4 regions of the Bacillus pacificus genome follow, and region 1 is predicted to be linked to each of the others. Evidence: riboswitches for the same ligand, from Rfam matches in the RefSeq annotation. Region 1 holds a riboswitch; each other region holds the start of a gene.

Region 1 (7,985 bases):
AAAGAAAAACATTAATATTTTTCTTTGTTATTTTAATGATAGGGTTTTACGATGGGTTTTTTGGACCAGGGACAGGATCCTTCTTAATTTTCGCATTTTTATTAATTGGTTTGGATTTTATTCAAGCAGCAGCATCTGGAAAACTTTTGAACTTTGTTAGTAATATCGTATCGTTAATCACTTTTTTATTTTTAGACGTAATTCATTTTGAATACGGTATTATTATGGGATTATCGATGATTTTGGGCGCTTATTTTGGATCGAAATTTGCAGTTCAAAAAGGTGTTGGATATGTAAGAACTTTATTCTTGTTAGTAACTATTTTATTGATTAGCAAAAACGTTTTGGAATATACTCATATTTTGTAGAGTTATACATTTGTATAACTCTATTTTTTTATTATATTTTAAAAATTAATTAATTTTTAAAATATAAGTCTAGGAATATTTGAATAAATCTAAATTATCGTGTAGAATAATGTTGTAAAATGTAAACGTTTTTCTAAGGGGAGGCTAAAAATAATGGTAGTAGCATACAAACATGAGCCATTTACAGATTTTTCAGTAGAGGCTAACAAATTAGCGTTTGAAGAAGGTTTAAAGAAAGTAGAATCTTATCTTGGACAAGACTATCCATTAATTATTGGGGGAGAAAAAATCACTACAGAAGACAAAATTGTTTCTGTAAACCCTGCAAATAAAGAGGAACTTGTTGGTCGCGTTTCAAAAGCAAGCCGTGAGTTAGCTGAAAAAGCAATGCAAGTAGCGGATGAAACATTCCAAACTTGGAGAAAGTCAAAACCAGAAATGCGTGCAGACATTTTATTCCGTGCTGCAGCGATCGTTCGTCGTAGAAAACATGAATTCTCTGCTATTCTTGTAAAAGAAGCAGGTAAACCATGGAATGAGGCAGATGCTGATACAGCAGAAGCAATCGATTTTATGGAATATTATGGTCGTCAAATGTTGAAATTAAAAGACGGAATTCCAGTAGAAAGCCGTCCAATTGAATATAATCGTTTCTCTTACATTCCATTAGGAGTAGGTGTTATCATTTCTCCTTGGAACTTCCCATTCGCAATTATGGCAGGTATGACAACAGCTGCTTTAGTTTCTGGTAATACAGTATTACTAAAACCAGCTAGTACAACTCCTGTAGTAGCAGCGAAATTCATGGAAGTATTAGAAGAAGCTGGCTTACCAGCTGGCGTAGTAAACTTCGTACCAGGTAGTGGTTCTGAAGTTGGTGATTACTTAGTAGATCACCCTCGTACACGTTTCATTAGCTTCACTGGATCTCGTGATGTAGGTATCCGTATTTATGAGCGTGCAGCGAAAGTAAACCCAGGCCAAATTTGGTTAAAACGCGTTATCGCTGAAATGGGTGGTAAAGATACAATCGTTGTTGATAAAGAAGCAGATCTTGAATTAGCAGCTAAATCTATCGTTGCATCAGCATTCGGATTCTCAGGACAAAAATGTTCTGCATGTTCTCGTGCAGTAATCCACGAAGATGTATACGATCACGTATTAAATCGTGCTGTTGAATTAACGAAAGAATTAACAGTTGCTAACCCAGCTGTATTAGGTACAAACATGGGTCCTGTTAATGACCAAGCTGCATTCGATAAAGTAATGAGCTATGTTGCAATTGGTAAAGAAGAAGGTAGAATCTTAGCAGGTGGCGAAGGAGACGATTCTAAAGGCTGGTTCATCCAACCAACAATCGTTGCTGACGTTGCAGAAGATGCTCGCCTAATGAAAGAAGAAATCTTCGGACCAGTAGTAGCATTCTGTAAAGCAAAAGACTTTGACCATGCACTTGCGATTGCAAACAATACAGAATACGGTTTAACAGGAGCAGTTATCTCTAACAACCGTGACCATATTGAAAAAGCACGTGAAGACTTCCACGTAGGTAACTTATACTTCAACCGTGGATGTACTGGTGCAATCGTAGGATACCAACCATTTGGTGGCTTTAACATGTCTGGTACAGACTCTAAAGCTGGTGGCCCTGACTACTTAGCACTTCACATGCAAGCAAAAACTACTTCTGAAACTTTATAAGAAATAGTAGAAGAGATCTTCGCAGTCTGCGAAGATCTCTTTTTTCTGCTTATATGTGGATTAAGATACATATAAGCAGAAAAAATAATATAAGGTTTACTTCAGTAAAATAAGGTATATTATATTGGTTGAATAAATTCTCTTTCAAGATAAGAAAAGTAGGTGAACAAAATGGGAAAATATCAATTGGATTATAAAGGTCAGGTAGCTGTCGCAAAGTTTCATGAAAAACAGACGCCTGTCAAGTTTGATAAAAAGCAGCAAATTGAAAAATTGCGTGCGGAGTATTTGAAAAAGAAACAAAAACAAACAGATAAATAGTAGAAGAAACTAGTTAATTTGAATAAAAAACACTTACCATATATTACTATTTGGTAAGTGGAACTAGCTAAACCCTATTCATATCAAGATAAACATGTAAATAGAAACAAAACAATGAGAAAAGTTGACTTATTAGTCACATTTTTTTGTATTCATTTTAAGGATTTCCTGTATAATACAATTTGAAAGAAAATCTATGGTTTGACAAGAAACACTCTTTTCGGTTTTGCTCACTGAAGAGAGTGTTTTTTTGTAGCTAAAAACTCCTCTGTACTCATTACATTTGCATAGACACCATTTAAACTAGCTAAAATTGTGTTATGAATATAAACGGCTGGTATAGTAGCATTCTTAAAAGAAAGGTCTTTTGTAGCACAAGCATCATGTATAACAGTACATTGCAAGCCGAAATCAAAGGCAGCCCTTACGGTAGCATCAATACACATATGAGTCATCATCCCGCATATGACAACGTGTTCAATAGCTAAACGTTGTAATTGCTTTAGAAGATCAGTTTTGCGAAAACTATTTGGATAATGCTTGAGTATAACCGTTTCTTCTCTAAGTGGGCGTACACTTTCATGAATATGTACACCTTCTGTATTGGGGAGGAAAAAAGTAGCGTCCTCTTTTATTGCTACATGTTGGATATGAAAAATAGGTTCGTTTTTCTTTCTAAAGAGCTGTAGTAGCCGACGGGCATATGCGCTTGCTTCGACTGGATTACGTAATTCCATTTTGCCGTGTGGAAAATAATCATTTTGAATATCAATGAGTAAAAGAGCTGTTTTCATATATTTATCTTCCTCCGATTTCATATTCAAATAATGGTATTCAATTAGTAGAGAAGATTATCCTTTTAAAAAATATGCAAGAGGAGAATTTTACATAACTTTAAAGATTACTATTTTTTCTTGAATTTTTCATCTGAAAATTTTAATAAAGAAATAATTAATATTTTTCTAAAAAATATATTGACTCTTATTATTCTGAGTTCTATAATGAGAATTAATTAAACGACAATTAAATCGATACATTCTTATCCAGAGAGGTGGAGGGACTGGCCCTACGATACCTCAGCAACGGGTTTTTTTAATACCGTGCTAACTCCAGCAAGCCTATGAAAGGCTTGGAAGATGAGAAGATGTGAACGAGTACATATAAGTGCTCTCCTTCTTATCTTTATGGTTGATAAGAAGGAGAGCACTTTTTATTTTACCTCGAGAGCTCTGCTTCAAGTTTTCACAGCATATAGGAGGGGAAAAAATGATTTCTTTTAACAATGTAAGTAAAGTATATGAAACAGGTGGGCAATCTGTTCATGCGGTGGAGGATGTAACATTATCAGTTGAGAAAGGCGAAATTTTTGGCATTATCGGTTTTAGTGGCGCTGGAAAGAGTACGTTATTACGCCTAGTAAACATGTTAGAGAGACCAACGGCAGGAACGATTTCAATAGATGATAAAGAGATTACATCATTATCGACGAAAGAATTACGGAAGCTAAGACAAAGAATCGGGATGATTTTTCAAAGTTTTAATTTATTTAATTCAAGAACAGTATTTGGGAATATTGCTTATCCATTAAAGTTAGCGAAAGTACCAAAGAATGAGATAAAAGAAAGAGTAAATGAATTGCTGAAGTTTGTAGGGTTAGAAGATAAAGCAAACAATTACCCAGAGCAGCTATCAGGTGGACAAAAGCAGCGTGTTGGTATTGCTAGAGCGCTCGCAACATCACCAGATATTCTTATATGTGACGAAGCAACATCAGCTTTAGATCCAGAAACAACGACAGAAATTTTGAACTTATTAAAGAAAGTAAATCGAGAATACAACTTAACAATTCTTCTTATTACACATGAAATGCATGTTGTGAAAGAAATTTGTCACCGTGTAGCTGTAATGGAGAAAGGAAAAGTTATTGAAGAAGGAAAACTGTTTGATGTTTTCACACAACCAAAAACAAAGACGACTCAAAACTTTGTACGTTCTGTTATTAATGATCATTTACCGGAAAGTGTTTTAGCAAAAATTCAAAATGGTGGTCAGATTTATCGTCTAACATTTACTGGCGAGGAGACAGGACAGCCAGTACTATCATATATCGCAAAAAACTATAATGTCGATGTAAATGTACTGTACGGAAATATTATTGAACTTCAAAATGTGCTATTTGGAAATCTTCTTGTAGAATTGCAAGGTGAACAGAGGGAAATTCAAAAAGCATTACAACATCTAAGACTGCAAGTGCAGCTGAAGGAGGTAGAAGCTCATGCGAGTTGATTGGAGTATATTTTGGCCGCGCATACTAGATGCAACGGGGGATACTCTCTTAATGGTAATTGTAACCCTTATATTTGCTACAATTCTTGGTATACCTCTAGGTTTACTTATATATGTGACGAGAAAAGGAAACTTTTTAGAAAATAAATGGGTCTTTTCTATTCTTAATATTATCATTAATACAATTCGTCCAATTCCATTCATCATATTCTTAGTAGCTTTAAGCCCGCTAACAAGAAGTGTTATCGGAACGACAATTGGAACGGCGGCAGCAATTTTCCCAATGACGTTAGTTGCATCAATCGGTATTGCTAGAATGGTTGAAACAAATCTTGTTTCTGTTCCGAAAGGGGTAATCGAAGCAGCTCAAGCGATGGGTGCTTCACCAATTAGAATTGTTTTTGAAATCCTTGTACCAGAAGCGTTAGCACCATTAATTTTAGGTGTTACATTTATGACAGTTGGTTTAATTGAATTTTCTGCAGTTGCTGGGCTTGTCGGTGGTGGCGGTCTTGGTGACTTAGCAATGACATATGGTTATCAACGTTTTGATACATCAGTTATGTTCGTAACGGTCGTTTTACTTATTATTCTCGTACAGTTAGCTCAAAATTTAGGAAACTACTTTGCGAAAGTCTTTTTACGCAGATCATAAAAAGAAAGAGGGGAAAGAAAATGAAGAAAATTTTAGCATTTGCATTATCAGCGATTGTAGGGGTTTCAGCGTTAAGCGGTTGCTCAAGTGGAGACACGGGGGCAGGGGCGAAAGAAAAAGTAGTTCGTGTCGGTGTAACTGGAACGGATGGAGACGCTTGGGAAATTTTGAAGAGGAAAGCTGAAAAAGAAGGAATTAAAGTTAAACTGGTTGAGTTCTCTGATTACACGACGCCAAATAAAGCGTTAGCTGATGGAGATATTGAGCTAAACTCATTCCAGCATATTGCTTTCTTAGAGCAATTTAAAAAGGAGCATAAATTAGATATTACAGCTGTTGGTACAACGCAAATTGCACCAATGGGTTTATACTCTGAAAAACATAAGAAAGCAAATGAAATTCCAGATGGTTCTGAAATTGCGATTCCAAATGATCCAACGAACCAAGCACGTGCATTAAAACTTCTTGATGCAGCTGGGTTATTAAAGCTTAAGAAAGACTTTGGCTTATTTGGAGATCCAAGCGGCATTGCTGAAAATCCGAAGAAATTAAAAATTACACCGGTTATCGCACAGCAAACACCTCGTGTATTAAAAGATGTTGCAGCTTCAGTTATTAATAACGGTGTTGCTGGTCAAGCTGGATTAGATCCAGCGAAGGATCCAATTTTCTTAGAAGATCCAAAGAATGAAAATGCGAAGCCATATATTAATATTTTCGCAGCTCGTACGAAAGATAAAGATGATCCAACACTGAAAAAAGTAATTGAACTATATCATTCAAAAGAAGTAACAGAGGCAATTAAGAAAGAAACAAATGATGGTTCCATTTCAGTAGATCTTTCACTTGATGAACTTGAAAAAATTGTGAAATAATGATTGGGTTTAATGGACTAACAGAAGGAACCCCTCCGCTGTTAGTTCGTTCAACATATAATCTACTTAACAAACAAAACAAACCCTAATTCTGTACCTTCCAATTCTGTATAACATAGAATCCAATGTTTGTTAAGTAGAGTAATGGACCAGGAATTTTCCTGGTCTTTTTTATGAATGAAAGTAGTTAGCGAATAGTAAGGTAATCCAAATTATAATGGGGTAAGAAAATAAGCTGAAAAAGAGTGTAATTACGAATTGCTTTTTCTGAATTAAGTGCTTTTGAGATAAAAAAAAGAAAATAGAAAAGATGACAATGAAAGTTGCGGATATTACGCCAGGGTTATAGAAATGATAAATGAAAAACAAAATAATATGTTGAACAGAGTTGAAGAAGATAGCTCCTTGTATAAAAATAATCCAGTATATAGAAGACAAGAAGTTTAGTTGATATAGAAAGACGATAAGTAAGACAAAGAGAGTTAATACAGAAATCGCAATGAAAAATTGTTGGCTAGTTATAAAAGTAATTGAAAATTGATTAGCAAGATATTGTGGCATTTGGAAAGATTCTTCAAGGTTATGAATGAGAAATAACAAGGGAATCATCCAAAGCATAATAGTGGAATGTTTTTTAAACAACTTACATCGCTCCAATATAGAGATAGAAAGCCTAAAAAGGCCCTCTATCCAGAGATATTCATTCGATTATAATATTTTTTAAATTATTTTTATGATGCCCTTGTTCTTTCGGATAAGCAGCTAGCTCCTCTTGTAAAATATTTAGTATTTGCTTAGCTGATTGCTGGATGGGTGCAGGTAACTCTTCTAATATATGCATACCCATTTTTATTTTTGTACGAATTACCTTCCTTATTAATTCCTCATGCATGCACGACACCTCCAAAACGAATGTTTAGTACATCATCTTCAAATTTTGCTCCTTGAATAGAAAGGTGTGTTAACGTTTTGGGTAATGTGATGTTTCGTTTAACAGAACCAGCACGAATGATAAGCTCGTCACCTTTTTGATTTAATGCAAGTTCACTTTTGTTAGAGAAGGGAATGGACAGAACGAAAATATACTCATCGCCATCTTTTTTTACATATTGAGTGCGACCGTTAAATTTTACTTCAGTAGGACAATAATCTTCTTTAAATAAAGCATCTCCAACGCGTTCTAACATAGGTAAGCCAACAACTTCTTGTTCAAACATTGGAGCTTCGTAAATAGGAAGTGGATCAAAACTATTTTGAATTAATGTTTTATATTTCTTTTGAGTATCTTTCCAAGCTTGAAAATAAGGATCGATGACAGTGTTAGGGATGACGCGGTTAATCATAATCGCATCTACGTTATAATCGTATAAATTTAAATACGTAAAGCTACGCTGAGCCTCTTTAATGACCATTTTTTCGGGATTTACAACGATGCGGATACTTGTTACGTCTCGGTTTGATAAAATATCTCTCATTTCTCCAAGTTGTTCAAGTGTATTTGTTAATTCGTCCATAATATCATCGGTTGGAAGGGGGACACCAAGAAGTGGTTGAGCTACAGGGCGAACAACTTTTAAAACTTTTCTTTTAATAGGGAAGAGTTTTTCCATCCACCAGCCGAGCATGTCTGGAAAACTGAGCATTGCTAATGTTTCTCCTGTTGGAGCACAATCAATGATAATAACGTCATATGTGTTTTGTTTATAATAATCGAGTACGCGAAGTAAACTAATTAAATCTTCCATACCGGGAAACATCGTTAACTCTTCGGTTGTAATA
Region 2 (7,985 bases), 1.0 Mb from region 1:
TACCAAATACAAATGGATCGCCACCTTTTAGCCTCGTTACAACTTTTCCTTTTTTCGCATATTTAATAAGAAACGTGTTAATTGTCTCTTGCTTCATCGTGTGATAATTTGGTAGTTTTCCGCAATAAATTAAATCCGCTTCAGGCTTTGCATAAGAAAGCAATTCTTTATTCACGAGACGGTCGTATAAAATAACATCTGCTTTCTCAATGCATTTCAATCCTTTTACAGTAATTAAATCTGGATCACCAGGGCCCGCTCCAACGATATATACTTTTCCCATCATCTCTCCTCATTTCTACTATTAAAGTGAAACTTCCATCCTTATATAGGAATGGAAGTTTTCATTTCTTAATATTTCAATGTTCCTTACTCATGAATAACAAAGGCTGCGCTTTTTCGAATCTTCTTTTTTTCAAATAAAGCAATCTCCTTTACTTCTGGTAACGGTAAAAAATGTTTTTCAAGCTCAATCTCCGCCATCTTAAATGCCTGTTCTTCACTTTCAGCAACAACAACAATCGGAACAATGCTATTCACTAATACCGCTTCAAATCGATATAAATCCATATTGCCCCTCCTAAGACGCTATTACTTCTTCTAACACGTTATTTAACGCTGTTTGTAATGTCTCTACACCAACACGGCCTACAAAATCATAAAACGTTTCAGCTGGTAATTTATTTTCTTTGAAATAACTTATAAATGATGCGAGTACATCAGGTAGATCCTCGCCATCTATTTTTCCTTTTAACTTTTGATTATAAGCACCACCATCTAACAGCGTTCCACCTACATATATTTCAAATGCTTCAACAATTCCTTTTTCCTTCGTTTTCATTTTCACACCTTGCAATCCAATGTCAGCAATTTGACGTTGACCACATGAATTCGGGCATCCTACCATATGAATACGAACCGGAACATCGAGTGCCATTTGTGTATCTAAGTATTCGGCAATTTTTCGTAATCTTTCTTTCGTTTCTACTAATGCAAGATTGCAATATTCAATACCAGTACAAGAAACCGCGTGACCAATAAACGATTTCGGATTTGCTGATATCGCTTCAAACAACGGCTCATTTAGCAAGCCAGTTACATTTTCTGGCGGAACATTCGGAATAATGAAGTTTTGTGAATTACATGTACGAATTTGTCCATTTCCATATTGTTTAGCAATTCTTGCAATCTCAAACATTTCTTCTGCATGTAGGCGTCCTACTGGCACATTAAAACCTACATATTTTAGTCCATCTTGTTTTTGGTCTTGGACACCATAAAAGTATCCCGCATTCCAGCCTTTAAGAGCACTTTCTCCTTTACTTTGTAATGGTCCTGTATATTCTATTAGTTTCTCTTTAAACTTCTCTGCTCCCCAGTCTGCAACAAGAAATTTCAAACGGGCTAAATGACGTTTTTCACGATATCCAAAATCACGGAATATCGTAGCAATCGCAATTGCTACCGCCTTCACTTCTTCTGGTAAAACGAATACATCTAATTCATCAGCTAAATATGGACGGGCTGATAACCCACCGCCTACTTTTATATGAAAACCAACTTTTTTCTCACCATCTATTTCTTTCGTTGCAGGTGTAAATGCAACACAGTTAATCTCTGCGTTTGCTGAATTATAAATGTTAGAACTAATAGACATTTTAAATTTACGTGGTAAGTTAGAAAATTCTTCATTATGTTGGAAATAATCATATACCTCTTTTACAATGCCAGTTGTATCAAATAGTTCATTTGCATCAATACCAGCAAGTGGATTCCCCGTAATATTACGCGTTATATCACCACACGCCCCAGCTGAAGATAACCCAACCCTTGCTAATCTTTTAAAAATATCTGGAATTTGATGAATTTCTAACCAATGAAACTGAATTGCCTGTCTTGTCGTAATATCTATTACGTCACGTCCATAATCCTCAGCGATAGAAGCAAGCACTTCTGCCTGTGCATTCGTAATAATGCCAGAAGGGATATTTACACGCATCATAAAATAACCAGCTTCCTTCGGTCTTTGTAAGTACAACCCTGCCCATTTGAATGCGTCCCACTCTTCTTTCGGAATAGATTCGAAGCCATTCTCTGCATAGTAAGGAATATCATTAAAGATTTCCAATCCATCTTTTTTTAATTTATTTTTCTCAGTTTGATTTAATTTTTCATTGTTAGCCCATACTTTTTCATAACTCATTTTTTATCCCCCTATATAAAACTACGCTCTTGTAAGTACTTCACGATTTGTTCTGCACATTCTTCAATAGAATACTTGTGCGTTTCTACAGTTAATTCCGCTTGCTCTGGTTCCTCATACGGTGAATCGATACCTGTAAAATCTTTAATATCACCTTTTCTTGCTTTTTTATAAAGTCCTTTCGGATCACGTTTCTCACACTCTTCCATTGGACATTTTACAAACACTTCTATAAATTCATCTGCAGCTAATAGATCTCTAACTTGGTTTCGGTCTACTCGAAACGGTGAAATAAACGCTGTAAGAACAACAGTCCCTTGATCTACAAATAGCTTCGCTACTTCGCCAATTCGTCTTATATTTTCCATACGATCACTTTCAGAGAAACCTAAGTCTTTATTTAAACCGTGACGTATATTATCTCCATCAAGTACATAGTTTCCAATATTCTTTTCAAATAGTTTACGAGCAACCGCGTTCGCTACTGTAGATTTACCCGAAGCTGATAAACCAGTAAACCAAATGACAAAACTATGATGCCCATTCTTCACTCTTCTCTCATCTTTTGAAACAGAAGCTGTATGCCAAGTAATATTCGTATCCATCTCATTCTCTCCCTATTCTGTTACTACTTCTTTTTTCAAACCTTTAATTAGTACCTCTACTACCTCTCTACGACTAAATGTACTTGGCGGAACCTCACCGTTTCTTAATAGTTCTCTTACTTTCGTACCAGATAAGATGACATGATCCTCTTTTCCATGCGGGCATGTTTTCGTTGAAGCCATCGCTTCACATTTCGTGCAGTAAAAACTATGCTCAAAAAATAACGGTGTAATCCCTAACTCTTCTACTGTAAAGTTTGTAAAAATTTCTTGTGCTTCATAAGTACCGTAATAATCTCCTACTCCTGCATGATCGCGTCCTACAATAAAGTGGGTACATCCAAAATTCTTTCTGACTAATGCATGGAATATCGCTTCCCTCGGTCCTGCGTAACGCATTGCTGCAGGAAATACACTTAAAAAGACACGATCTTTCGGATAGTAGTTTTGAAGTAATACTTCATAACTTTCCATTCTTACATCAGCAGGAATATCGTCCGACTTCGTTTCCCCAACGAGCGGATTTAAAAAGAGGCCATCTACAATTTCAAGAGCAGATTTTTGAATATATTCATGAGCACGATGTACCGGATTTCTCGTCTGGAATCCAACTACTGTTTTCCAACCACGTTTTTTAAATTCTTCTCTCGTTTCAATTGGATCTAAATGATAAGAAGGAAACGGATTATTTTCAAAACGTTTCGTCAGAACAATAGCTCCTCCGACGTAAACGTTCGGTCGTTCGTATAATTTTTTCACTCCTGGATGAGCCTCATCCGTCGTTTTATACACTAGTAACGCTTCTTTTTCCTTATCAGGCACAAAAATATCTTCTATTTGAATGACACCATATACATTTCCACCGTTAACAAGTTTTACTTCCTCTCCAACTTTTAGCGTCTCTGCTACCTCTTCTGTTACTGGTAATGTAATAGGTATACTCCAAACACTTCCATTATTTAAACGAAGCGTTTCTACAACCGAATCATAATCTTTCCTTCCTAAAAAACCAGTAAGCGGGCTATATCCCCCTGTCGCTAATAGTTCTAAATCACTTAATGCAATGTTGTCTAGCCCAATTTCTTTTTCAATTTGTGATACGTCGTATGTCTCGTCTATTCGATTTATTAATCCGTTTCTTGTACTCATTTTCTATACCCTCTCTTAGCTTTATTTTCAAATTCACCTTATTGATAATGAAGGCCACATTCAGTTTTTACTTTCCCGGCCCATCTACCATCTCTTGAATCGCCACCCTCTCCTACAGGTAACGTACACTTCTCACACCCAATACTTGGATATCCAATGTCATGTAATGGGTTATACGGCAAACTATGTTTGTATACATATCGCCATACCTCTTTCCACGTCCAATGAATGAGCGGACAAACTTTAATAGATCGAAAGCGATGATCTTGATTTATAAACTTTGTATGCTTACGGGTTTCTGATTGTTCCCTCCTCAGTCCCGATATCCACGCTTTTTCATTCGCTAATGATTCTTCTAAAGGCAAAATTTTTCTAATCTTACAACAGAGATTAGGATTGCTCTCCCATAGCTTGTCACCATGCAATCCGGCTTGTTCATCAAGTGTAAGTTTTGGCTGTTTTTCTATAATATTTAATGAAGGAAATCGTTCCCGCACTTTTTGAATTAATTCATATGTTTCTTGAAAATGTACGTTAGTATCTAAAAATACAACTTTAGCAGATGGATTTACTTGGTTAATAAGATGCAGCAGTACCATCCCTTCCACTCCGAAGCTACATGCGTATACAATTTCACTTTTATATTCTTTATAAGCCCAACTTAATACAGATAACGCGCCTTTCGTTTCATCTTCTTCTGAAAATGAAACATCATTTTCTTCCCACGTTTCATACGTCAACATGTTTTTTCCCCCTGTAAAAGCAAAAAGACGGTTTTAACCTAATGAAATAGGTTAAAACCGCCTCTAGTTTTTCTAGTCAGCGCTTTTTACTTTAAACGTACTTTTTCACTTTTCTCTAATTGAATGACTTTTCCATCTTGCACAACAATTGTAATTGAACCATATTTCATATCAGCAAGCATCGCTTCAATTTTCTCAGATACTTCCTCAAAATGTTCCCGTACGCTCACGCGAACAGCCCCCCTTTTTATTCATAAAAAAAATCTTTCCCATTTCGAAAAGACTGTTCGGTAATATATTTTACCTTATCTTTCAAAATGGATTCCATTTTGCTGGATTTAGCACCTTGCTTTCTATAAGCAGGTTGCCGAGCTTCGCCGGGCCAGTTCCCTCCGCTTCTCTTGATAAGCTTTGTATTTGTATTTTATCACAATTCTGATTTTTTTCAATCCTAGTTTTCCGATATATTTTAATTATTTTATTTTATAAAAAAGGAATTGCCCATCCGAACAACTCCTTTTTCCTCATTTAAACAAGTTCTTTAATACGTATGCGATCGTTCCCAATAATATTTTCATATGTTTCGCGCTCTACAACAATTTGTGATGTACCACCTTTCGCGAAGACGACAGCTGGTCTACGAATCCGATTATAATTATTCGCCATCGAGTACCCGTATGCCCCAGTACAAGAAATTGCTAGTAAATCCGCAGAAGCAACTTTCGGTAGATTAATATCCCAAATTAACATATCTCCACTCTCGCAGCATTTCCCTGCAATCGAAACAACTTCCTCGTTCTCATCATTCCCTCGATTCGCTAACATCGCTTCATAACGAGCGTTATATAAAGCAGGTCTTAAGTTATCAGTCATCCCACCATCCACTGATACATATTTCCGAATACCAGGAATGTCTTTCACAGATCCGACTGTATAAAGTGTCGTTCCAGCATCCCCTACAATGCTACGACCTGGCTCAACCCATATTTCTGGCAATGGATAATTACATACTGTAAATTGTTCTCTCACTGCACTTGTTACAGCTCGCACATACGTCTCAAGAGTTAATGGTGCATCGGACTCTGTGTAGCGTATTCCGAATCCTCCCCCTACATTTAGCACTTTTACTACATAGTTTGTTCGCTCTCTCACTGCTTCTAAAAATTGACGAAGAACTTCAATCGCTCGCACAAAGCCAGCCGTTTCAAATATTTGTGATCCGATATGTGAATGAATTCCTAACACGTTATAATTTGATTTTTGTAAAGCAAGCTCAATTGCTTGCATCGCTTGACCATTTGACACGCCAAACCCAAATTTTGAATCATCTTGACCTGTTGTAATATATTCATGTGTGTGCGCCTCTACTCCGGGCGTTACACGAATTAATATGTTCACAAATTTCCCATGTTGCACTGCTAAATCATGCAAAATTTCTAATTCTAAGAAGTTATCTACGACAAAACAACCAATATTCGCCTGAAGAGCCATCACAATTTCTTCATCTGTTTTATTATTACCATGAAAATGAATGCGCGATGCCGGAAATCCTGCTTGTAGTGCAGTATATAATTCTCCTCCAGAAACAACATCTAATGACATATTCTCTTCACGAGCTACTCGGCACATCTCCATGCACAAGAACGCCTTGCTTGCATATGCTACTTGATAAGAGAACCCACTTTCTTTAAAAGCACGATGAAACGCGCGGCACTTTCCTCGAATTGACTCTTCATCGTATACATAAAGTGGTGTTCCGTATTGTTTTGCTAGCTGCGTCGTGTCGCACCCTCCAATTTCTAAGTGTCCTTGCCCATTGATTCGGCTTGTGCCGTGTAAATACATTTGAATTCCTCCCTTATTTCCTCTAAAACTCATAACCCCAATCTTCTATTCATTGCAGCACGCTTTTAGATAGACAAAAAACGCGCGGAACAATGTTCACACGCGTTTCTTATTAGGAAAAATATATATTGAAAAAATAAACGAGTTGTTATCTCCTCAAAATAAGAAACCGCATCAACATCTCCAAATAGCTCTCCATAAAATAAATCTTATGACAGTACTACATTTATTCAATGCAGTCCCAATATATGAATAATATGGTTATTCTTATATTTCGGCAATAGTCCCTTTCAACCTATGATCACAGATTCCATTAAATCTCCCATAGCTTACTCTTTCCTATCGCGGCCTCTACCTTTGAGAGTAGATGAGGTAAGTCTATTTAATTTTCAAACATCTAATTGTTGCTATTAACAATACCAAAGGACCATTTTATTTGTCAAACAATTTTTTATATTGCTTTTTTACAGTTTAGTTTCGTATCGTTTGGTAAGCGCTTTACTGAAACCTTTGTCACTTCCCATTCGCCTTCTTCGTTATTAAATGTAATCGTTACCTTCTCAAATGGTGGCGCAATTTTCCCTGCAACACGTTCATACTTTGTCACTTCAATAACTGCTTGAAATAAATATGTACCGCTATACACTTTTTTTAAACTAATAATTTTCGGGCATTGATAAGGCTTCAAGCTCCCATATTGTTTTTCGATTGCTTTATTTATTTTCGGGAATAACACAGAATAAAGGGCATCTTCCATAAGAGGTGCATCATATTGAGCTACCGACACACTTGGTGAAGCAAAAAGTATAACACTACTGCATACTATAAAATATAATAATTTTCGCATTATAACCTCCGTATTGTTACACGATTCTTTCCGCGCACGATAATAATCATACATAGAAACTCCATTTTATTGTCTCCTACTGCCCTTTTTCTACTCAATTGTTATAAAAAAGTCCACAACTCTCTTTTATTTTCGTATAATGATACTCATAGTATAATAAACATAATAATAAAGGACTGTTCGTATATATAAAATGAGGCGCTAATCAAATAGGCCCACAAGAACCGTCATGCTTTTTAGGAGAGGAGTATATTATGCTACAACGTCTGTTTCCAAAACTGCGATTCGCACTCGTTGCAGTCGTTTTATTATGGATAAAAACATATATTGTGTACAAGCTAGCGTTTGATATTAAAATTGATAATTTCTTTGAAGAATTTATGCTTTTTATTAATCCACTAGCTGCGTTACTTTTATTTTTCGGTTTTGCTTTATTTGCATCTAAACACCGAAATCGCATTATAGTTGGAATTAGTTTTATACTATCATTCATTTTATTTGGAAATGCAATGTTTTATGGTTTTTATAACGATTTCGTTACGTTCCCAGTATTATTTCAAACAAATAATATGGCTGATTTAGGGACGAGTATA
Region 3 (7,985 bases), 160 kb from region 1:
TGAAGAGAAGGACGAGTATATTTTCTGCGATTGCTCAAAGGAGAGTCCTAAAGGTCGTAGAAGCCTTTGTTATGATCTTGAAGCGTTAGAAGCAAGAAAGAAGCATAAACCGGAAAATAACGTTATTGATGTGGCAACTGCTATGGGTATTGAACTATTAACAGAAGAACAATATCGACAGTTGCAACAACTTGGGGAGTTCGATATGAAATCATCAAGCTGGGTACAAACGCCTTCAGATATTAGAGAGCTTGGTGGAGCTCTATTTTGCGATTATCGCTTTGGACACGTTTTTGTGTACCACAATGGAGCAGATTCATACTATGCTGCTAGAGGATTTCGTGGTTCGTTAAGAGTTTAAATTTGGAGTAAGTAAGAAAAGAGCCTATACTTAGGCTCTTTTCTTATTATTTCTCTGGTTTTATATATAGATAGAAAATCTCATCTTTATTTAAAACAGCATCCAGTTCTCGGTCTGTATATTGTAATTTTGAATAAATCTCTTCAGTTAAATAGATGTTCTGTTGCTCTTTTTTCTCTTTAAGTCAATGTATTCATTTAATGCGACTCTGAAAAACCATGGACGTATGTTATCCTCGGTTAAGCTATCTAGCAATGTGTATACTTTATAGAAAGTATTTTGGATGATGTCTTCTGCGCCTTCTTTTATAGCCCCTTTCGCTAGTAATAGTTTGAACACTTCCTCCCCTAAATTGATAAGATAGGAGGTCAATATATTTTCTTTTCTCATCATTTTTCCTCCCTACACTTATACAACGGATAGGTAATAGTAAATGTATACACTTAAATGCAAATTCGTTATTAACTACGTTTTATAGTACATGATACTTCATGAATAGGAGTAATCATTTCATTTTTTGAAATATTAAATCTTTAATGTTAAAATGAAATTTGGAGATATACGGAAAGGAGACAAGGACTCAATATGTGGATGAGCTTGTAATGATTAGAAACTAGATAGATAAATTTTTCTCTCGTAAGTGAGGGTTTATTTAGCTATCTGTAAATCATGCAAGGACCGCATATTTGGCTTGTACATCCCTTTTGTAAGGATAATGTGTAGGGAAATTCATATCTCTTATATAAAGTATGCGTCCTTTAAATTGGAGGAGTATATGATGAATCAATTAAAAAATAAAATAGCAGTCGTTACAGGTGTAAGTCGTCTAGATGGTATAGGCGCAGCGATTTGTAAAGAATTAGCTGGAGCAGGATACGATATATTTTTTACGTATTGGACAGCGTACGATAAAGAGATGCCTTGGGGCGTTGATCAAAGTGAACAAATACAATTAAAAGAAGAGTTACTAAAAAACGGTGTGAAAGTATCGAGCATGGAGTTAGATTTAACTCAGAATGATGCGCCGAAAGAGCTTATAAATAAAGTTACTGAACAACTAGGTTACCCTCATATATTAATTAATAATGCAGCGTATTCTATGAATAATGACTTCTCTAATTTGACTGCTGAAGAATTAGATAAGCACTACATGGTCAATGTTCGTGCGACTACATTGTTAAGTAGTCAATTTGCCCGAGGATTTGATAAGAAATCTGGTGGTAGAATTGTGAATATGACTTCGGGGCAATTTCAAGGACCTATGGTTGGAGAACTGGCGTATGCAACAACGAAGGGAGCTATTGATGCTCTTACTAATTCGTTGTCAGCCGAGGTAGCTCATTTAGGAATAACAGTGAATGCAATTAACCCAGGTCCAACCGATACTGGCTGGATGACTGAAGAGATAAAGCAAGGATTAAAGCCGATGTTTCCTTTTGGCAGAATTGGTGAACCAAGGGATGCAGCAAGACTCATTAAGTTTTTAGTAAGCGAAGAAGCAGAGTGGATTACGGGACAAGTTATTCATTCAGAAGGTGGATTTAAAAGATAAAAAGAAGGTATCTCACACTGGTGAGATACCTTCTTTTTTAATCTTTCTTCAATCTTCGTGCAACACCATTCCCTAAAGACTGCAATCCTTGTACGAGGATAATTAAAATAAAGACAGTTGCATACATTACTTCAGGTTCATAGCGTAAATGCCCGAAGCGATATGCTAAGTCCCCTAGTCCACCAGCACCGACAAGACCAGCCATTGCTGTTGCGCCGATTAAGCCAATCGTTGCAATTGTTAATCCAAGTACAAGGGAGGGACGAGCTTCTTTCACCATGACGTGCCAAATAATTTTTATAGTAGAAACGCCCATCGCTTGGTAAGCTTCAATCACACCACGATCGACTTCTAATAATGCGGTCTCCATCAATCTTGCGATATAGGGAGCAGTGAAGACGACAAGCGGTACGATAACACCTTGCACACCAATGGATGTTCCCATTAGAAATTTTGTAAAAGGTAGAATGAAGAATAATAGAATGATAAATGGAAGAGAGCGAATGATATTAATAATTGTATTAAGAATTGGATAAATGATTTTGTTTTCTCGCTGTCCACCAGGTCTCGTTAAAACAAGTGTGACACCAAGTGGCAGTGCAATAAGGATCGAGATGAGTAATGAAATAGATGTCATTTGAAAGGTTTGTATGGTCGCCTCCCATATAACTTTACCCCATTCATCCAAAAAGGACTTGTTTTCCATGGTCTGTTCTACCTCCTTCTACGATGATTCCTTGTTCTTGTAAAAATGATAAAGCACGGTTGATTTCATTTTGTTCCCCTTGCATATGAATGACAAGTTTCCCGTATGCTTCATGTTTTAATTGAGTAATATTACCGGATAAAATATTCGGATATACTTGGAAACGTTTTGTAGCGATAGCTAATGCTGGTTCTCCTGAAGAATTTCCTATAAAAGAAAGAGTTACAATTTCACCAGTAGTTTGAAGTTCTTTTTGTACGTCTTCTGGAATTTTTGCTGCAAATGCACTATTTACAAATTTTTTCGTCGTTATATGTTGTGGGCTTGTGAATATATCCTTCACAGTCCCACTTTCGACTACTGATCCATGTTCCATAACAGCAACCCGGTCACATATACGCTGGATAACGTTCATTTCATGTGTAATTAATAAAATTGTGATCCCGATTTCTTCATTAATCTTTAATAAGAGGTCAAGAATAGAATCAGTTGTTTCTGGATCTAAAGCACTCGTTGCTTCGTCGCTTAATAACACTTCAGGTTCATGTGATAGTGCACGTGCAATGGCAACACGTTGTTTCTGGCCACCAGAAAGTTCACTTGGATAGGCATCCTTTCGAGTAAAAAGATCGACAATGCGTAAATACTTTTCTACTCTTTTTTCAATTTCTACTTTTGGAATGCCAGCAAGACGTAACGGTAATGCGATATTTTCATAAACGGTAACAGTTTTAAGTAAATTGAATCCTTGAAAAATCATCCCGATTTTTTGTCTCGCTTTTGCTAGTTCCTTTGCTGATAAAGTTGTTAAGTCTTGGCTGTTTACAATGATATTTCCTGTCGTTGGTTTTTCTAATAAATTTACACATCGAATTAACGTACTTTTGCCAGCGCCACTATATCCAATGATTCCAAATACTTCACCCTTTTTTACTTGAAGGGAAGTAGACTTAAGAGCTTCCACATTCCCTTTTTTTGTTGTAAATACTTTGGATACATTTTTCAATTCAATCATTATCGTCAGCTCCTACCAAGACGGTAAAACAGAACCATCAAATTTTTTCTCGATAAATTCTTTTACTTCTTTAGATTGATAAGCTTTCTTTAGTTTATTTATAACAGCATCATCTTTATTTTCAGTACGAACAACGATCCAGTTCACATATGGTGAATCTTTCCCCTCGCGGAAGATAGAGTCTTTTGCAGGGCTTAATTTTGCACCTAATGCAAAGTTTGTATTAATTGCAGCTGCTTTTACTTCACTTAGTTGTGTTGGTAATTGAGATGCCTCTAATTCAACAATCTTTAAATTTTTTGGATTTTCAATTACATCTTTTGCAGTCGCTTTTTCTGTAGCCTTTGGGTCAACTTTTAAAATACCTGCTTTTTCAAATAGTTTTAAAGCTCGAAGTTCATTCGTTGGGTCATTCGGTACAGCAATTGCATCGCCCTCTTTTAATTCTTTTACATCTTTTATGTCTTTAGAATATACGCCCATAGGGAATGTTACTGTTGAAAATACTTCGGTTAATTTCATATTACGTTCCGCTTTAAATACGTCTAAATATGATTTTGTTTGATAGCTATTTACATCAAGGCTTTTTTCATCGAGGGATACGTTCGGTGCTACATAATCATTAAATACTTTTATATCAATTTCGAGACCGTCTTTCGCTGCTACTTCTTTTACCTTTTCAAAAATTTGTTCATGCGGCCCTCCTGTTACACCGACAGTAATCTTTTTCTCATCTAACGCTTTTACTTCTTTATCTGAACTCCCGCTACATGCGCTTAATAATAATACAGCCCCACTTACAATGCTTAATAATACTTTCTTCATCTATAATTCCCCCTTAAATATACGTTCCAAAATAAAAAGCACCTCTCAAAAATAAGAGAGGTGCCGAATAGACAAAATAGATTCCTCTCTTATCTTCCAAAACGAAAACTCGTTTTGCAGGAATTAGCACCTTAGCTTATACGTTATAAGCTCGGTTGCCGGGCATCATCGGGCCAGTCCCTCCGCCACTCTTGATAAGAGTATGTGTATGTAGTTTTTTGATATGGTACTAATAGTAAATCTTACAAAAAGAATTGTCAACATTATTTTCTGAATATATTTTATTTTAAGGTAATCGAAACGTTACCTTTCTTATGTCCCTTTTCCACATACATATGAGCTTCAGCAATTTCTTCTAATCGGTAAGTTCTATCAATAACAGGTTTTAAATGTTCTGTTTCAGTTAGTTTTTTTAGTAGAATCATATCCTCTTTACTTACCTTTGCCATCATTCCATTAACAGATACATATATTCCATTAGGTGTTAATACTTGTTTACAAAAGGATTTTTTATATTTTCCAACTGCATCAAATATAACATCATAGTATTCCCCTCGCTTAGTAAAATCTTCTTTCGTATAATCGATTACTTTGTCAGCTCCTAAAGATTGCACGAGTTCAAAATTTGAATGACTACAAACAGCTGTAACGGTTGCGCCAAAATATTTAGCAAGTTGTACGGCAGCTGTTCCTACTGATCCAGATGCGCCATATATTAGTACTTGTTGCCCCCTTTTTATACGAGCCTTTCTTAGGAAGTGTAGTGCCGAAGTTGCGCCAAAGGGAATAACTGCTGCTTCCTCATACGTTACATTGGTAGGTTTTAATGCTACTAATCCACTTTCATGTACACATGTATATTCTGCATAACCACCGACATTAAGCTCTGTTAATGCAAAAATTTGATCTCCTTTTTTAAATTGAGTTACATCTGTTCCTATTTCTTCGATTTCGCCGGATAACTCTACACCGAGTATAGGCTTTCTCGGTTTTCTAAAACCTAATATGATCCGCATAGGAATCCAAAATAATAGAGGGCTATTAAATCCGCGTATTCTACAATCTCCAGTCGATACACTTGTTGCATGAATTTTAACTAATACTTCGTTCTTTTTAGGGGTAGGTTTCTCTATATTTTGAAGCTGAAGAACGTTAGGTGGTCCATACTGTGTGCAAATGATTGCTTTCATAATGACCTCCTGAAATGAGTTGTTGTTATTTATATCATATTTAAAGTCTTCATTAAACATGTCGCTATATAGCGAATATAGATTAAAATTTATATAGATTTCATAGGAAGAGAGGTGATATTATTTTGGGAAAGGGGGCGACAGTGTGAAAAAAATTATTTTTATTTCAAGTTTAGTGCTTGCAATCAGTCTAGGGGTAGGGTGTAGTAATGAGAAAACAGCAAAGACGGATGAGCCGAAAAAAGAATCAGTTCAAAAAGAAAAGGAATTAAAGGCGAAGGATGTTTTCAAGAAAACGAACGAAGCTTTTAAAAATGAAGAACATGTAACGATGACATATGGTGTAGGGGTAAAAGCTGAGGGAACAGAGATGGATATATTAAAGGCTAAGATGCAATTAGAGCCAAAGACAAAGAATTCTCGTTCTGAAATGAATATTTCCGGTACAGATGTTGTAGTGTATACTGTGGATGGTAAAGTTGCTGGTGAGGTAAAAAACCCTAATACGGGAGAAGTTATAACCGTACCAGAGGAGCAATTAAACGCTGGTGGAATGAAAGCAACTCAAGATATTATAGATAAGTTAGAAGTACCGGAAGTAGTTTTAGATAAAATGAAGATGGAGAAAAGCGGAGATAAATATAAACTGAAATTTACATTAAAAGGGCAAGAAACAGAAAGTATGTTAACTAGCATGGATGAAACGCAGAAGAAAATGTTACAAGCACAAAATGCGAAGATAGAAGAAGTGGATGCAGAATATATCATTACAAAAGATTTTAAATATGAATCAGCAAAGATAGACATGATTATGAGTAGTAATGGCAAGGATAAAGCACACATTATTACGAACGCAAAATATACGTCGTATGAAAAGTTTGATCCAATACAATTGCCAGCAGCAAAGTAACAGTTTTGATGAGGAGGGACCTAAAATAAGGTCCCTCTTTTTTATATTCTTTATTCATAGGAAAATAGGTACAATATGAAGAGGAAAAGATGTAGAAGAGGAGAGTGTCATTTGAAAAAAAGAAAGATAGCGGTGGTTATGATGGCTTATACAGTGTTGCTTGTGACATCTGTAAATACATATAAGGAGCAATTAAATCATCCGATTATGAGTGATGTAGGAAAGTTACTCCCGACAAAAATAAAACGTGTTGAAAGTGCTACGGATGAGCACTCGTTAATAAAATTAGTGCAAGATGCGAATGTTTCTGGGGAGAAGATTTCTATTGCTGGTATGCAACATAGTCAGGGCGGGCAGACATATTATCCGCATGGGACGATGCTTGATATGAAAGGGTATAATAAAATATTAGAATTTGATCCAGAGAAGAAGCGCATTACAGTTCAAAGTGGTGCCACGTGGAATGACATTCAGAAGAAAGTAAATCCATATGGTCTTGCTGTTCAGGTGATGCAGTCGCAAAATATTTTTACGGTTGGTGGTTCATTAAGTGTAAATGTACATGGTCGTGATATTCGTCATGAAGCATTGATTGATACAGTAGAGTCGTTTAGATTGTTAATGGCAGATGGTACGGTGCGTAATGTAAGTAGAGAAGAGAATGCGGATTTATTTCCTTATGTCATTGGCGGTTACGGGCTATTTGGTGTCATTTTAGATGTGACCTTAAAGTTAACAAATGATGAATTATATGAAACGCACACGAAAATGCTAGATTATAAAGAATACACGTCTTATTTCAAAGAGAAAGTGAAAAAAGATGAAAATGTTCGTATGCACTTAGCTCGTATTTCTGTTGCTCCAAATTCATTTTTAAGAGAAATGTATGTGACAGATTATACATTGGCACAAAACCAAAATATGAGGGAGGAGTATAGTAAATTAAAAGAAGAAACTATTATAGCAGCGCCTAAATTTTTACTTGGATTATCACGCTATAGTGATTGGGGAAAAGATACGTTTTGGGATATACAAAGAAGTTATTTTGAACGTACAGATGGAAAGTATGAGACGCGAAATAATGTTATGAGGTCAGATAGTGCCTTTATGGAATATGAAAATCCAAATAGGACAGAGGTGTTACAAGAATATTTTGTGCCTATAGATTCTTTCACGGAATACATAGATGATTTACGTAACGTATTAAATGAGGAAGAATTTAATTTGCTCAATATTACGGTTCGTTACGTGGAAAAGAATGAAAATGCAGTTTTATCCTATGCGAAAGATGATATGTTTGCACTGGTTCTTTTAATTAATCAAGGGCGTTCTGAACACGAGATAAAGAAAACAGAGAATGTTATTCAGAAGATGATTGATGTTACGTTAAAGCATAACGGTAGTTATTATTTACCGTATTATTCTT
Region 4 (7,985 bases), 2.6 Mb from region 1:
GCAAATTTGCCAATTATTATATTCCCAATTACCGTCGCACTACCATAGAGAGCAAGTAAATATGGAATGCTTGTGCTTGAAAATCCTGTAACATTTGTAAAGATCGGAGTGAAATAACTAAATGCTGCAAACGTACCACCAATAATGAACATACTTGTTACGTACGCTGCCCAAAGATGAATATTCTTAAATCGCAGAAGTTCATCCTTCCAATTTAATTGCTCTTTATTTGAAGATGATGGTAATAACCGTTGAATCATAATCCCTGATACTAGCACAAGAACAGAAACGCCCCCAAAACTAATACGCCAGCCAAAATATTGCGAAATAACGGTCGTTATAGGTAAGCCTAATACAGTTGCGAACATTAAACCTGCAAGTACAATTGATGCAGCCTTTCCCCTTGAATCAGAGTGGACCAATGTTGCAGAAAAAGAAATCGCAACTCCAAAAGCTGAAGCTGAAGCAATACCAGTTATAATACGTGAAATCATCATAATATCATAGTTCCAAGCAATAGCTCCAAGCGATTGACCAATTAAAAATACGAACATTAAAAACAATAATGCTTGTTTGCTGCGCATTCGTAAGAGGATTGCAGTTAAAATGGGGCCTCCTATTACCATTGCTCCTGCATAAGCTGAAATTAAATACCCAATAGATGATACAGGAACCTGGAATGCAAGAGCAAGTTCATTCATCATACCTGCAACCATAAATTCTGATGTAGTCATACAAAAGATTGCTAAAGCTAATAAATATATAATCGATGGCATAAAAACACTCCTTATTCATTATTGTAATGATTGGTACAAAAATAGTGCGAAAAAAGAGCGCACTAAGCGCCACAAATAGACTCTATTGTTCCTTTGATAACTTGTTCAGACAACATCCGATTTTGCATCGATACATTAAGAACACGGAATCCGTAATAACTGCTTAAAAGCAGACTAGCTAATTCCTCAGCTGATTGCTTCTTTGAAATTTCACCTGTTTGCAATCCTTCCTCCATCACTGTTTCAATAGCTTGTTTAAGAAGTTCAACATGCTTCGAGAAAATTTCTTGTACCATTAAATCGTTTTTAGCACGTTCTATACTGGCATTAATCAATAAACATCCTTTTTGATCCATATTCTCAAAGTCTTCTTTCAATGCCCATTCAAAAAAATTACTTAATCGTTCTTTAACTGGAATTGAAGTATGTAACAATTTCCTTTGTTCCCTAATCCCAATTTCATGGTAGCGTTCTAATACTTGTTTATACAGTTCATGTTTACTACCGAAAGTATTGTATAAACTTCCTTTTCCAAGTCCTGTATCACTGCATAAATCTTGTGTAGAACACCCTTCATATCCTCTTAACCAAAATGTTTTCATTGCAACATCTACAATTGAGGAATAATCAAACTCTCGAGGTCTGCCGCGTTTATTCAATCGTATCCTCCTCTCATTTTAAAGATAACATGAATAGAATACCCCTTTTTGTACCATGCGGTCAATAATTTTATTTTATTGTTACTGTAAAATAAAATTTGATTATGTTAGATTACGAATAATGAAAAATAGCCCCTTATTCAAATTTCCTAGCGAAAAAATCACGTTTTAATAGACTTCTTTATCATCCCTACCTTTCTATAAATTACTAGTTATGAAACAAGGATCGTTTCATAACTAGTAATTTACTTGATTAGCTTGATGGGTATGGAGTAGTGCCCCTATAAGCAAAACCCTCCAGAAACATCTAAAATTTGCCCCGTTACCCAGCGACTATCAGAGGAAGCAAGGAATGCTACTGCATCTGCAATATCTTCAACTTGCCCTATTCGTCCGAACACAGATGAATTCGTAGCAAAATTTCGTATTTCTGGATCATCTAGCAATTTCGCATTCATATCTGTCTTCGTATATCCAGGCATAATTGTATTCACTGTTATACCTATTTCTCCGAGATGTTTAGCAAGAGGAAGTGTCATCGTATTTAATGCCCCTTTACTTAAACCGTATGCAATTGAGCCTGTAAAACCAAGTCGTACTTCAGCTGATGAAATGTTGATAATGCGTCCTTCTGCTCGCAGTAATGGTAATGTTTGCTGAATCAAGAAGAACGGCGCCTTAATATTTACAGCCATAATTTCATCAAAAATCCCTTCGGTCGTATTTTCAATTGTTCCTTGTGTACCTATCCCTGCATTGTTTACTAAAATATCAATCTCTGCTGTACCAACTCTTATTTGTAATTCATTCTTTAATTGTTCTACTAGCTTTTTGACACCATCAATTGAATTGAGCTGAGCTTCAATTAAGAATGCCTTTCCTCCATTAGATTCAATCTCACTAATCGTTTCATCTGCAGCTGCCTTATTTCGGCCGTAGTGAATCGCAACTAATGCACCGTCGTTTGCCAATCTCATCGCAATCGCGCGACCAATTCCTCGACTCGCCCCTGTTACTAACGCTACTTTCCCATCAAGATTCTTCATTTTTTTCCATCCTTCCTAAATTTCCGTTTGATAAAAACCTATACTTATATTTTCATGTAAACACCAATAATTATAAATACAGATTTATAGGTAATTTAGTTTGTTTACTTATGATATTATAGTTATAATTTGTAATTCACTTTAGAAAACACAACAAGGAGGCTACACAATGCAAAACGCAGTAAAACTGGATGAAATCGATCATAAAATTATGAACTTGTTATATGAAAATGCGAGAATTTCCGTTTCAGAAATAGGACGGATCATATCCATGACGCAGCCTGCTGTAAAAGAGCGTATTAATAAACTTGAAGATCAAGGAGTTATAGCGGCTTACCGAACGAAATTTGAGCCTTCTAAAATTAATAAAAACATTCAAGCATTCGTTATGTTTAAAACGAGCCAATGCTCTGATTTTATCCAATATTGTAATACCGCTTCTGAAGTAACAGATTTATATCGAATTAGCGGGGAGTTTAATTATATGATGAAGGTCATGAGCGATTCGATGGATTCTCTCGCTACATTTTTAGACTCTTTAATGCAATTTGGATTATCGTCTCCTTTAATTGTATTAAAGAGTGAGTTCGAGGAGAAATTGTCGTTCTGATAAAGGAATAAGCGAATTGGCATCAAATTTTCTCAAAAAAGAAAAGGGAGTGGATCATCCACTCCCTTTAACCACTTATCCCTGATTCCTCTGCGCCCCTCTAAACTCTTCCTTCACCTTCTCTAACAGCCCTTCTTCCGTAATTAATCGATACGCCGTATTTGCTAACGCTTTTGCCGATGTAATTAATGCTTTGTCTCCTAATTCTGAACGCGCTGCTTCTCTAAATTCATTCGTATGTGCAATTAAATCATCTGGGCCGATTTTAATGTACGGATGAATGGTCGGTACGACTTGGCTTACATTTCCTGCATCTGTTGAGCCGATGCCAAATCTTTCTTTCCGATTTACGTCTTCACCTTGTAATTCTAGTTCTTCGGCTACGACTTCATTAAATGTTTTTGTTACGAGTAGTTCATCGATTTCATTTTGGAATTGATGGATTTTCACTTTTGCGCCTGTTGCTAACGCTGCTCCCTGAGCAATATTTTTTACTTTTTCTGTTACTTCCGCACATCTTTTTCGCGTCGCTGCACGGATGAAGAATCTTGCTGCGGCGTAGTCAGGAATAATGTTAGGTGCTTTTCCGCCTTCTGTAATAACACCATGAATCTTCACATCTGACGGAAGTTGTTGGCGAAGTGCGTTAATACTGTTGTACAGCTGAATCACCGCATCTAATGCGTTAATTCCTTCTTCAGGTGAAGCTGCAGCATGAGCTGTTTTTCCGTAAAAATGAAAATCAAGTGGATCGACTGCTAGTGAAGGACTCGTTGTTGCTGTTTTTCCGCTCGGATGAATCATAAGCGCCGCATCAATGTTTTTAAATAAACCCGCCTTTACATAACTCGATTTTGCGCTACCGTTCGGTCCTCCTTCTTCAGCTGGTGTTCCAAACACGACAACTTCTCCCCCAATTTCTTCAAGCGTTTCTGATAATGCAATTGCTGCTGCAACACTAATTGTGCCGATTAAATTGTGACCACATGCATGGCCAAGTCCTGGTAAAGCGTCGTACTCCGCTAAAAATGCGATTGCTGGCCCTTGTTTTCCAGAGCTTTTTCGCGCGATAAATCCCGTTTCGTGTCCAGCTATATTGTGCTGCAACTGAAATCCTGCACTACCTAGTAATAAACTTAACGTTCTAGATGCGTAAAATTCTTGATTACCAATCTCCGGATTCGCATGAATATCATGACTTGTTTCTATGTACTTTTCCTTATTTCTTTCGATACTCTCTTCAATTGTTTTTCTTTGTGACGCTACTCCTGTCGCTCCCATTTTTCTTCCTCCTTTTATTTTCACGTAAAAAAGCCTCTTTCTAAAAGATAGAAAGAGGCTTCTGTATATACAGTCAAAATGAGCTTCTTTCTTATCTTTCAAGTTACCTTGCTGGAATTGGCACAGTATTCATAACGAATCCGCTGCCGAGGTTTCATAGGGCCAGTCCCTCCACCTCTCGTGATAAGAATTTTCATAAAATTATATTAAATTACATTCATTCTAAGTTCATTTCAAATAAAAGTCAAGGAATTCCTATCCGAATTTACCGGATATCTAAAAACCCTTTTAATACACCAATTGTCTCAGGTGCTTGCAGTCTTGCACATACGTATGGAAATTCCGTACTGCCTTCAAACATCATTTGAGATGTGAGGGGCGCCCCTGCCCAAAAGATTTCATCATCGATTACGATAAACGGGAATGCTTTATTTTGTCTTTGTAACTTTACATTTTTCAATGGAACTGGTCCATCACTATACACCGTTATTTGCGCATTTGTACGCATTAACGCTTGCCATACTCGTTTATCCACTTGTTTTGTACTTGGAAGTGAAATCACGATTTTTCGTTTTGCAGCTAAAATATCTTTTAATAGCTCTTTCGGCTCTTCCAGATTCATTTCCATAAACCAACGTAATCGTTTCGATATTTTTCGCTCCCACAATTGTCTTGATGTCGTGCGATCATACACATCTCCGTGGCGTTCTATATGAGCTGTTAATTGTGATAACGCTTGTTTTCTAGAAAGATTTTTACGCATATAATGGCAATCTGATAATTGAATGAACTTCCCTCTCGCTCTTGTCACTGCTACATTGACGAGGCGATGGTTTTTGTGATCAAAGAATAATACGCCAGGTCGTTCTTGCGGATAGCTATCCACTGTATCAAATATCATCATATCTCTTTCAGAACCTTGGAACTTATGAACCGTTGCCGCTAAAACAGGTATGTGACGATACTTCGTTTTTTGCAACATTTCTCTCATACACGTTGATAAAAAGCGGGATTGCGCCCTGTAAGGTGTAACAACACCGATCGATTGAACACCGTCTAACAGTCCGATTAACATCATTTGCATCGCTACTAAACCAGACATAATATTAAAACGAGACCCTGAAGCAGCGTCTTTTAACGAAAATGCTCCCATTAAGCTCGTATCAAATAAAACACTCGCCTCATTTGCGAACGGCTGCAATTGCGCAAGTTCTTTACGCTCTGAAACAGACGGATGATCGTATACTCTATTTTTATAAATGAATGAGTTTGTAAACTTAGATATATCCGCATGCATACGTCTTTGTTCCTGCAGCATAAATAGGTTCGGGTGTGCTTCTGATTTATTAACAGACTCAACAATCCCGGCATGGTAAAACATATCTTCTCCAAGCCATTTTCGAACGAGTTCATGGTTCGCCATCGCAATTGGAGGTAACTGTAAAAAGTCACCACAAACGACGATACGTTTTCCAAGTGATGCAGCTAATGCGATTTGTGGAACATATGCCATACTTACTTCATCTACAACAACTAAATCAAATGTACGCTCATAAATAAGTGAATCAATGGCACATTTCGATAAAGTTGCGCCGATTACTTTCGCATTTTCAATGTATTCTTTTTCTACCTCTTTAATTTTCGCTTTTTGCTTTCGAAGATCACTTTCAATCTCTTGTATACGCTTCTTATCAGCAGATGTCGCTTTATATGATAAAATCTTTTCACGAAGCTCTTGTCGTGTCTCTTCTAAATAGAGTCTCTCCTCACCCCAAGACCCGTTCGTCGTTTCAACTAACTTCGACGCAAGTAACGTTTCATGATTTCGTATATGTTCGTGTTGACTATAACCGTAACGAACAATTTCACCAGGCGTCCATTTCTTTTTCTTTTCAATTTGCTTTGTTACTTCACTCATTAATACGTCCACTGCTGCATTACTATGAGCTAACACAAGTACCGACTTTCCTTTTTGATAATGAGCCGAAATAATACGTGATAAATTGTAAGACTTCCCTGTTCCAGGCGGTCCCCATACGTACGTTGTCGGATTATAAAAAGCGCGATACGCCAATTCATTTTTCGGATTTTTCATCTTCTCCATATGTTTCGGACTGCTCGTCCCATCAACAATACGCTTTATACGATTACGTTTTAGCTTATCTTTACGTGCTTCTTTCAACCGCTCTTGTAGTTGCTCTAAAAGCTGCCACGGTTCACTATATAAAACAGCTTCCCGTATTTCACCTTGTATATAATCATTTAACTTCAGTTCTATTTCTAATCCATGTACAGATAATACTTCCCCTGTCGCTTCTTCACCATCGAACTCAATTCGAATTGGTGAACCTTCAGGTAAGCTTACTTCCGAAATAAGCTGAAATACGTATACTGTACTTTCATAATCTGTATATAAAAAACGACCATTCATGATAGAAATTTTACTACCACCTATCGTTTTCCAATGTTTAATTTCATATGCTAATGCATAATGCCACTCTTTCATCGTTTCCGATAATGAAGGAGTTTGAGTAGTTGTATTCATCGTATAATCTCCTTCCTTCTCCCCAAACATACTTTCTCACTATACCATATAACACGCTAAAATTTGTAAGGTTTTTATCTTGCTTATTTTCTTAATTTTCAATAATATATTGTATATAATTTTCAGAAAGAAGGAATCTACATGCCAGTTAGAAGAATCGAACACGTTGGACTTATGGTTGCAAACCTAGAAACATCTATCGTATTTTATGAAGAAGTAGTTGGCTTACAACTCATTAAACGCATGGGACACCCGAATCCAGACTTAAAACTCGCTTTTTTAGGTGTGGAAGAATCAAAAGAGACGATACTCGAATTAATTGAGGGCTATAACTCTTCCCTTCCGGCAGAAGGAAAAGTACATCACATTTGCTTTAAAGTGGATTCATTAGAGGACGAAATTGAAAGAATACAAAAACACGGCGTAACCTTCCTACTAGGAGAGGAAATTGAAACATTACCAGATGGAACACGTTACATATTCTTCGCTGGTCCTGATGGAGAATGGATTGAGTTTTTTGAGACGGAGAGATAATAGGTTGTTCTCTCTTCTCTCCTATTTCTTTTCTTAATGGGGTAGCGCCACATCGCTATCAAGCTAAGCTCATACAACATCAATCATAGTAGAGGTTGTTTCTTTTTTCTAAAGGCAACCGTGTAGGAAATGGAGACCCCCTATTTATCGATCAATATCAATGGTTAATTAAAAAGATGACTTCACTAATTATAAGTTTTTAATAAACTAGTAAAAAATAACAAAATATAATAATAATATGTTAAACAGCTCTTAATCTACTTGTAATGAATTATTTTAAATTTAGCCCTTATCGTATTACCTTATTGAATAAAACTTCTAATAAATTAATCTGAAAGGTCGTTCTTAAGTTATAAAAACTAGTTTTCAGATTTTGTGTAAACAAAAGGAAATAAGATCCATTTTATGGACCCTTTTTCCTTTTGTTATTTTAACTTAGTGTAATCTATATTGTCCTGTTAACTGCTCTTCAGCCATTCGAACTAAACGTTTTGTAATTTCTCCACCGACAGATCCATTTGCACGTGACGATGT

Evidence for each region. A riboswitch is a leader RNA that binds a small molecule or an ion and turns the genes downstream of it on or off. The one in region 1 is predicted to bind S-adenosylmethionine.
Region 2: another riboswitch for S-adenosylmethionine. It lies ahead of LMD38_RS19245 (YezD family protein); the one in region 1 lies ahead of LMD38_RS24345 (methionine ABC transporter ATP-binding protein).
Region 3: another riboswitch for S-adenosylmethionine. It lies ahead of LMD38_RS25145 (MetQ/NlpA family ABC transporter substrate-binding protein); the one in region 1 lies ahead of LMD38_RS24345 (methionine ABC transporter ATP-binding protein).
Region 4: another riboswitch for S-adenosylmethionine. It lies ahead of LMD38_RS11135 (M20 family metallopeptidase); the one in region 1 lies ahead of LMD38_RS24345 (methionine ABC transporter ATP-binding protein).

Annotation. Positions count from the first base shown of each region.
Region 1 covers NZ_CP086328.1:4,724,060-4,732,044, reverse strand. Annotated here, with positions in the region: gene LMD38_RS24365 (TSUP family transporter) at 1-368, shown strand, start outside; gene pruA (L-glutamate gamma-semialdehyde dehydrogenase) at 522-2,069, shown strand; gene LMD38_RS24355 (hypothetical protein) at 2,241-2,390, shown strand; gene LMD38_RS24350 (cysteine hydrolase family protein) at 2,621-3,184, opposite strand; SAM riboswitch class I at 3,427-3,533, shown strand; gene LMD38_RS24345 (methionine ABC transporter ATP-binding protein) at 3,657-4,676, shown strand; gene LMD38_RS24340 (methionine ABC transporter permease) at 4,666-5,331, shown strand; gene LMD38_RS24335 (MetQ/NlpA family ABC transporter substrate-binding protein) at 5,352-6,206, shown strand; gene LMD38_RS24330 (HXXEE domain-containing protein) at 6,378-6,848, opposite strand; gene LMD38_RS24325 (DUF3926 domain-containing protein) at 6,907-7,098, opposite strand; gene LMD38_RS24320 (ArsA family ATPase) at 7,091-7,985, opposite strand, start outside.
Region 2 covers NZ_CP086328.1:3,707,678-3,715,662, forward strand. Annotated here, with positions in the region: gene cobA (uroporphyrinogen-III C-methyltransferase) at 1-283, opposite strand, end outside; gene LMD38_RS19220 (DUF3906 family protein) at 370-570, opposite strand; gene LMD38_RS19225 (nitrite/sulfite reductase) at 581-2,203, opposite strand; gene cysC (adenylyl-sulfate kinase) at 2,215-2,808, opposite strand; gene sat (sulfate adenylyltransferase) at 2,821-3,957, opposite strand; gene cysH (phosphoadenylyl-sulfate reductase) at 3,996-4,700, opposite strand; gene LMD38_RS19245 (YezD family protein) at 4,787-4,930, opposite strand; SAM riboswitch class I at 5,003-5,111, opposite strand; gene lysA (diaminopimelate decarboxylase) at 5,229-6,545, opposite strand; lysine riboswitch at 6,726-6,907, opposite strand; gene LMD38_RS19255 (DUF3888 domain-containing protein) at 6,997-7,446, opposite strand; gene LMD38_RS19260 (LTA synthase family protein) at 7,647-7,985, shown strand, end outside.
Region 3 covers NZ_CP086328.1:4,888,917-4,896,901, reverse strand. Annotated here, with positions in the region: gene LMD38_RS25170 (DUF4256 domain-containing protein) at 1-361, shown strand, start outside; partial or broken gene LMD38_RS25165 (RNA polymerase sigma factor) at 429-751, opposite strand; gene LMD38_RS25160 (SDR family oxidoreductase) at 1,137-1,913, shown strand; gene LMD38_RS25155 (methionine ABC transporter permease) at 1,951-2,619, opposite strand; gene LMD38_RS25150 (methionine ABC transporter ATP-binding protein) at 2,594-3,634, opposite strand; gene LMD38_RS25145 (MetQ/NlpA family ABC transporter substrate-binding protein) at 3,647-4,459, opposite strand; SAM riboswitch class I at 4,546-4,660, opposite strand; gene LMD38_RS25140 (NAD(P)-dependent alcohol dehydrogenase) at 4,741-5,649, opposite strand; gene LMD38_RS25135 (DUF6612 family protein) at 5,795-6,559, shown strand; gene LMD38_RS25130 (FAD-binding oxidoreductase) at 6,671-7,985, shown strand, end outside.
Region 4 covers NZ_CP086328.1:2,129,621-2,137,605, reverse strand. Annotated here, with positions in the region: gene LMD38_RS11155 (MFS transporter) at 1-776, opposite strand, end outside; gene LMD38_RS11150 (TetR/AcrR family transcriptional regulator) at 839-1,435, opposite strand; gene LMD38_RS11145 (SDR family oxidoreductase) at 1,717-2,481, opposite strand; gene LMD38_RS11140 (Lrp/AsnC family transcriptional regulator) at 2,651-3,091, shown strand; gene LMD38_RS11135 (M20 family metallopeptidase) at 3,167-4,372, opposite strand; SAM riboswitch class I at 4,461-4,562, opposite strand; gene LMD38_RS11130 (AAA domain-containing protein) at 4,638-6,947, opposite strand; gene LMD38_RS11125 (VOC family protein) at 7,059-7,451, shown strand; gene LMD38_RS11120 (alpha/beta-type small acid-soluble spore protein) at 7,887-7,985, opposite strand, start outside.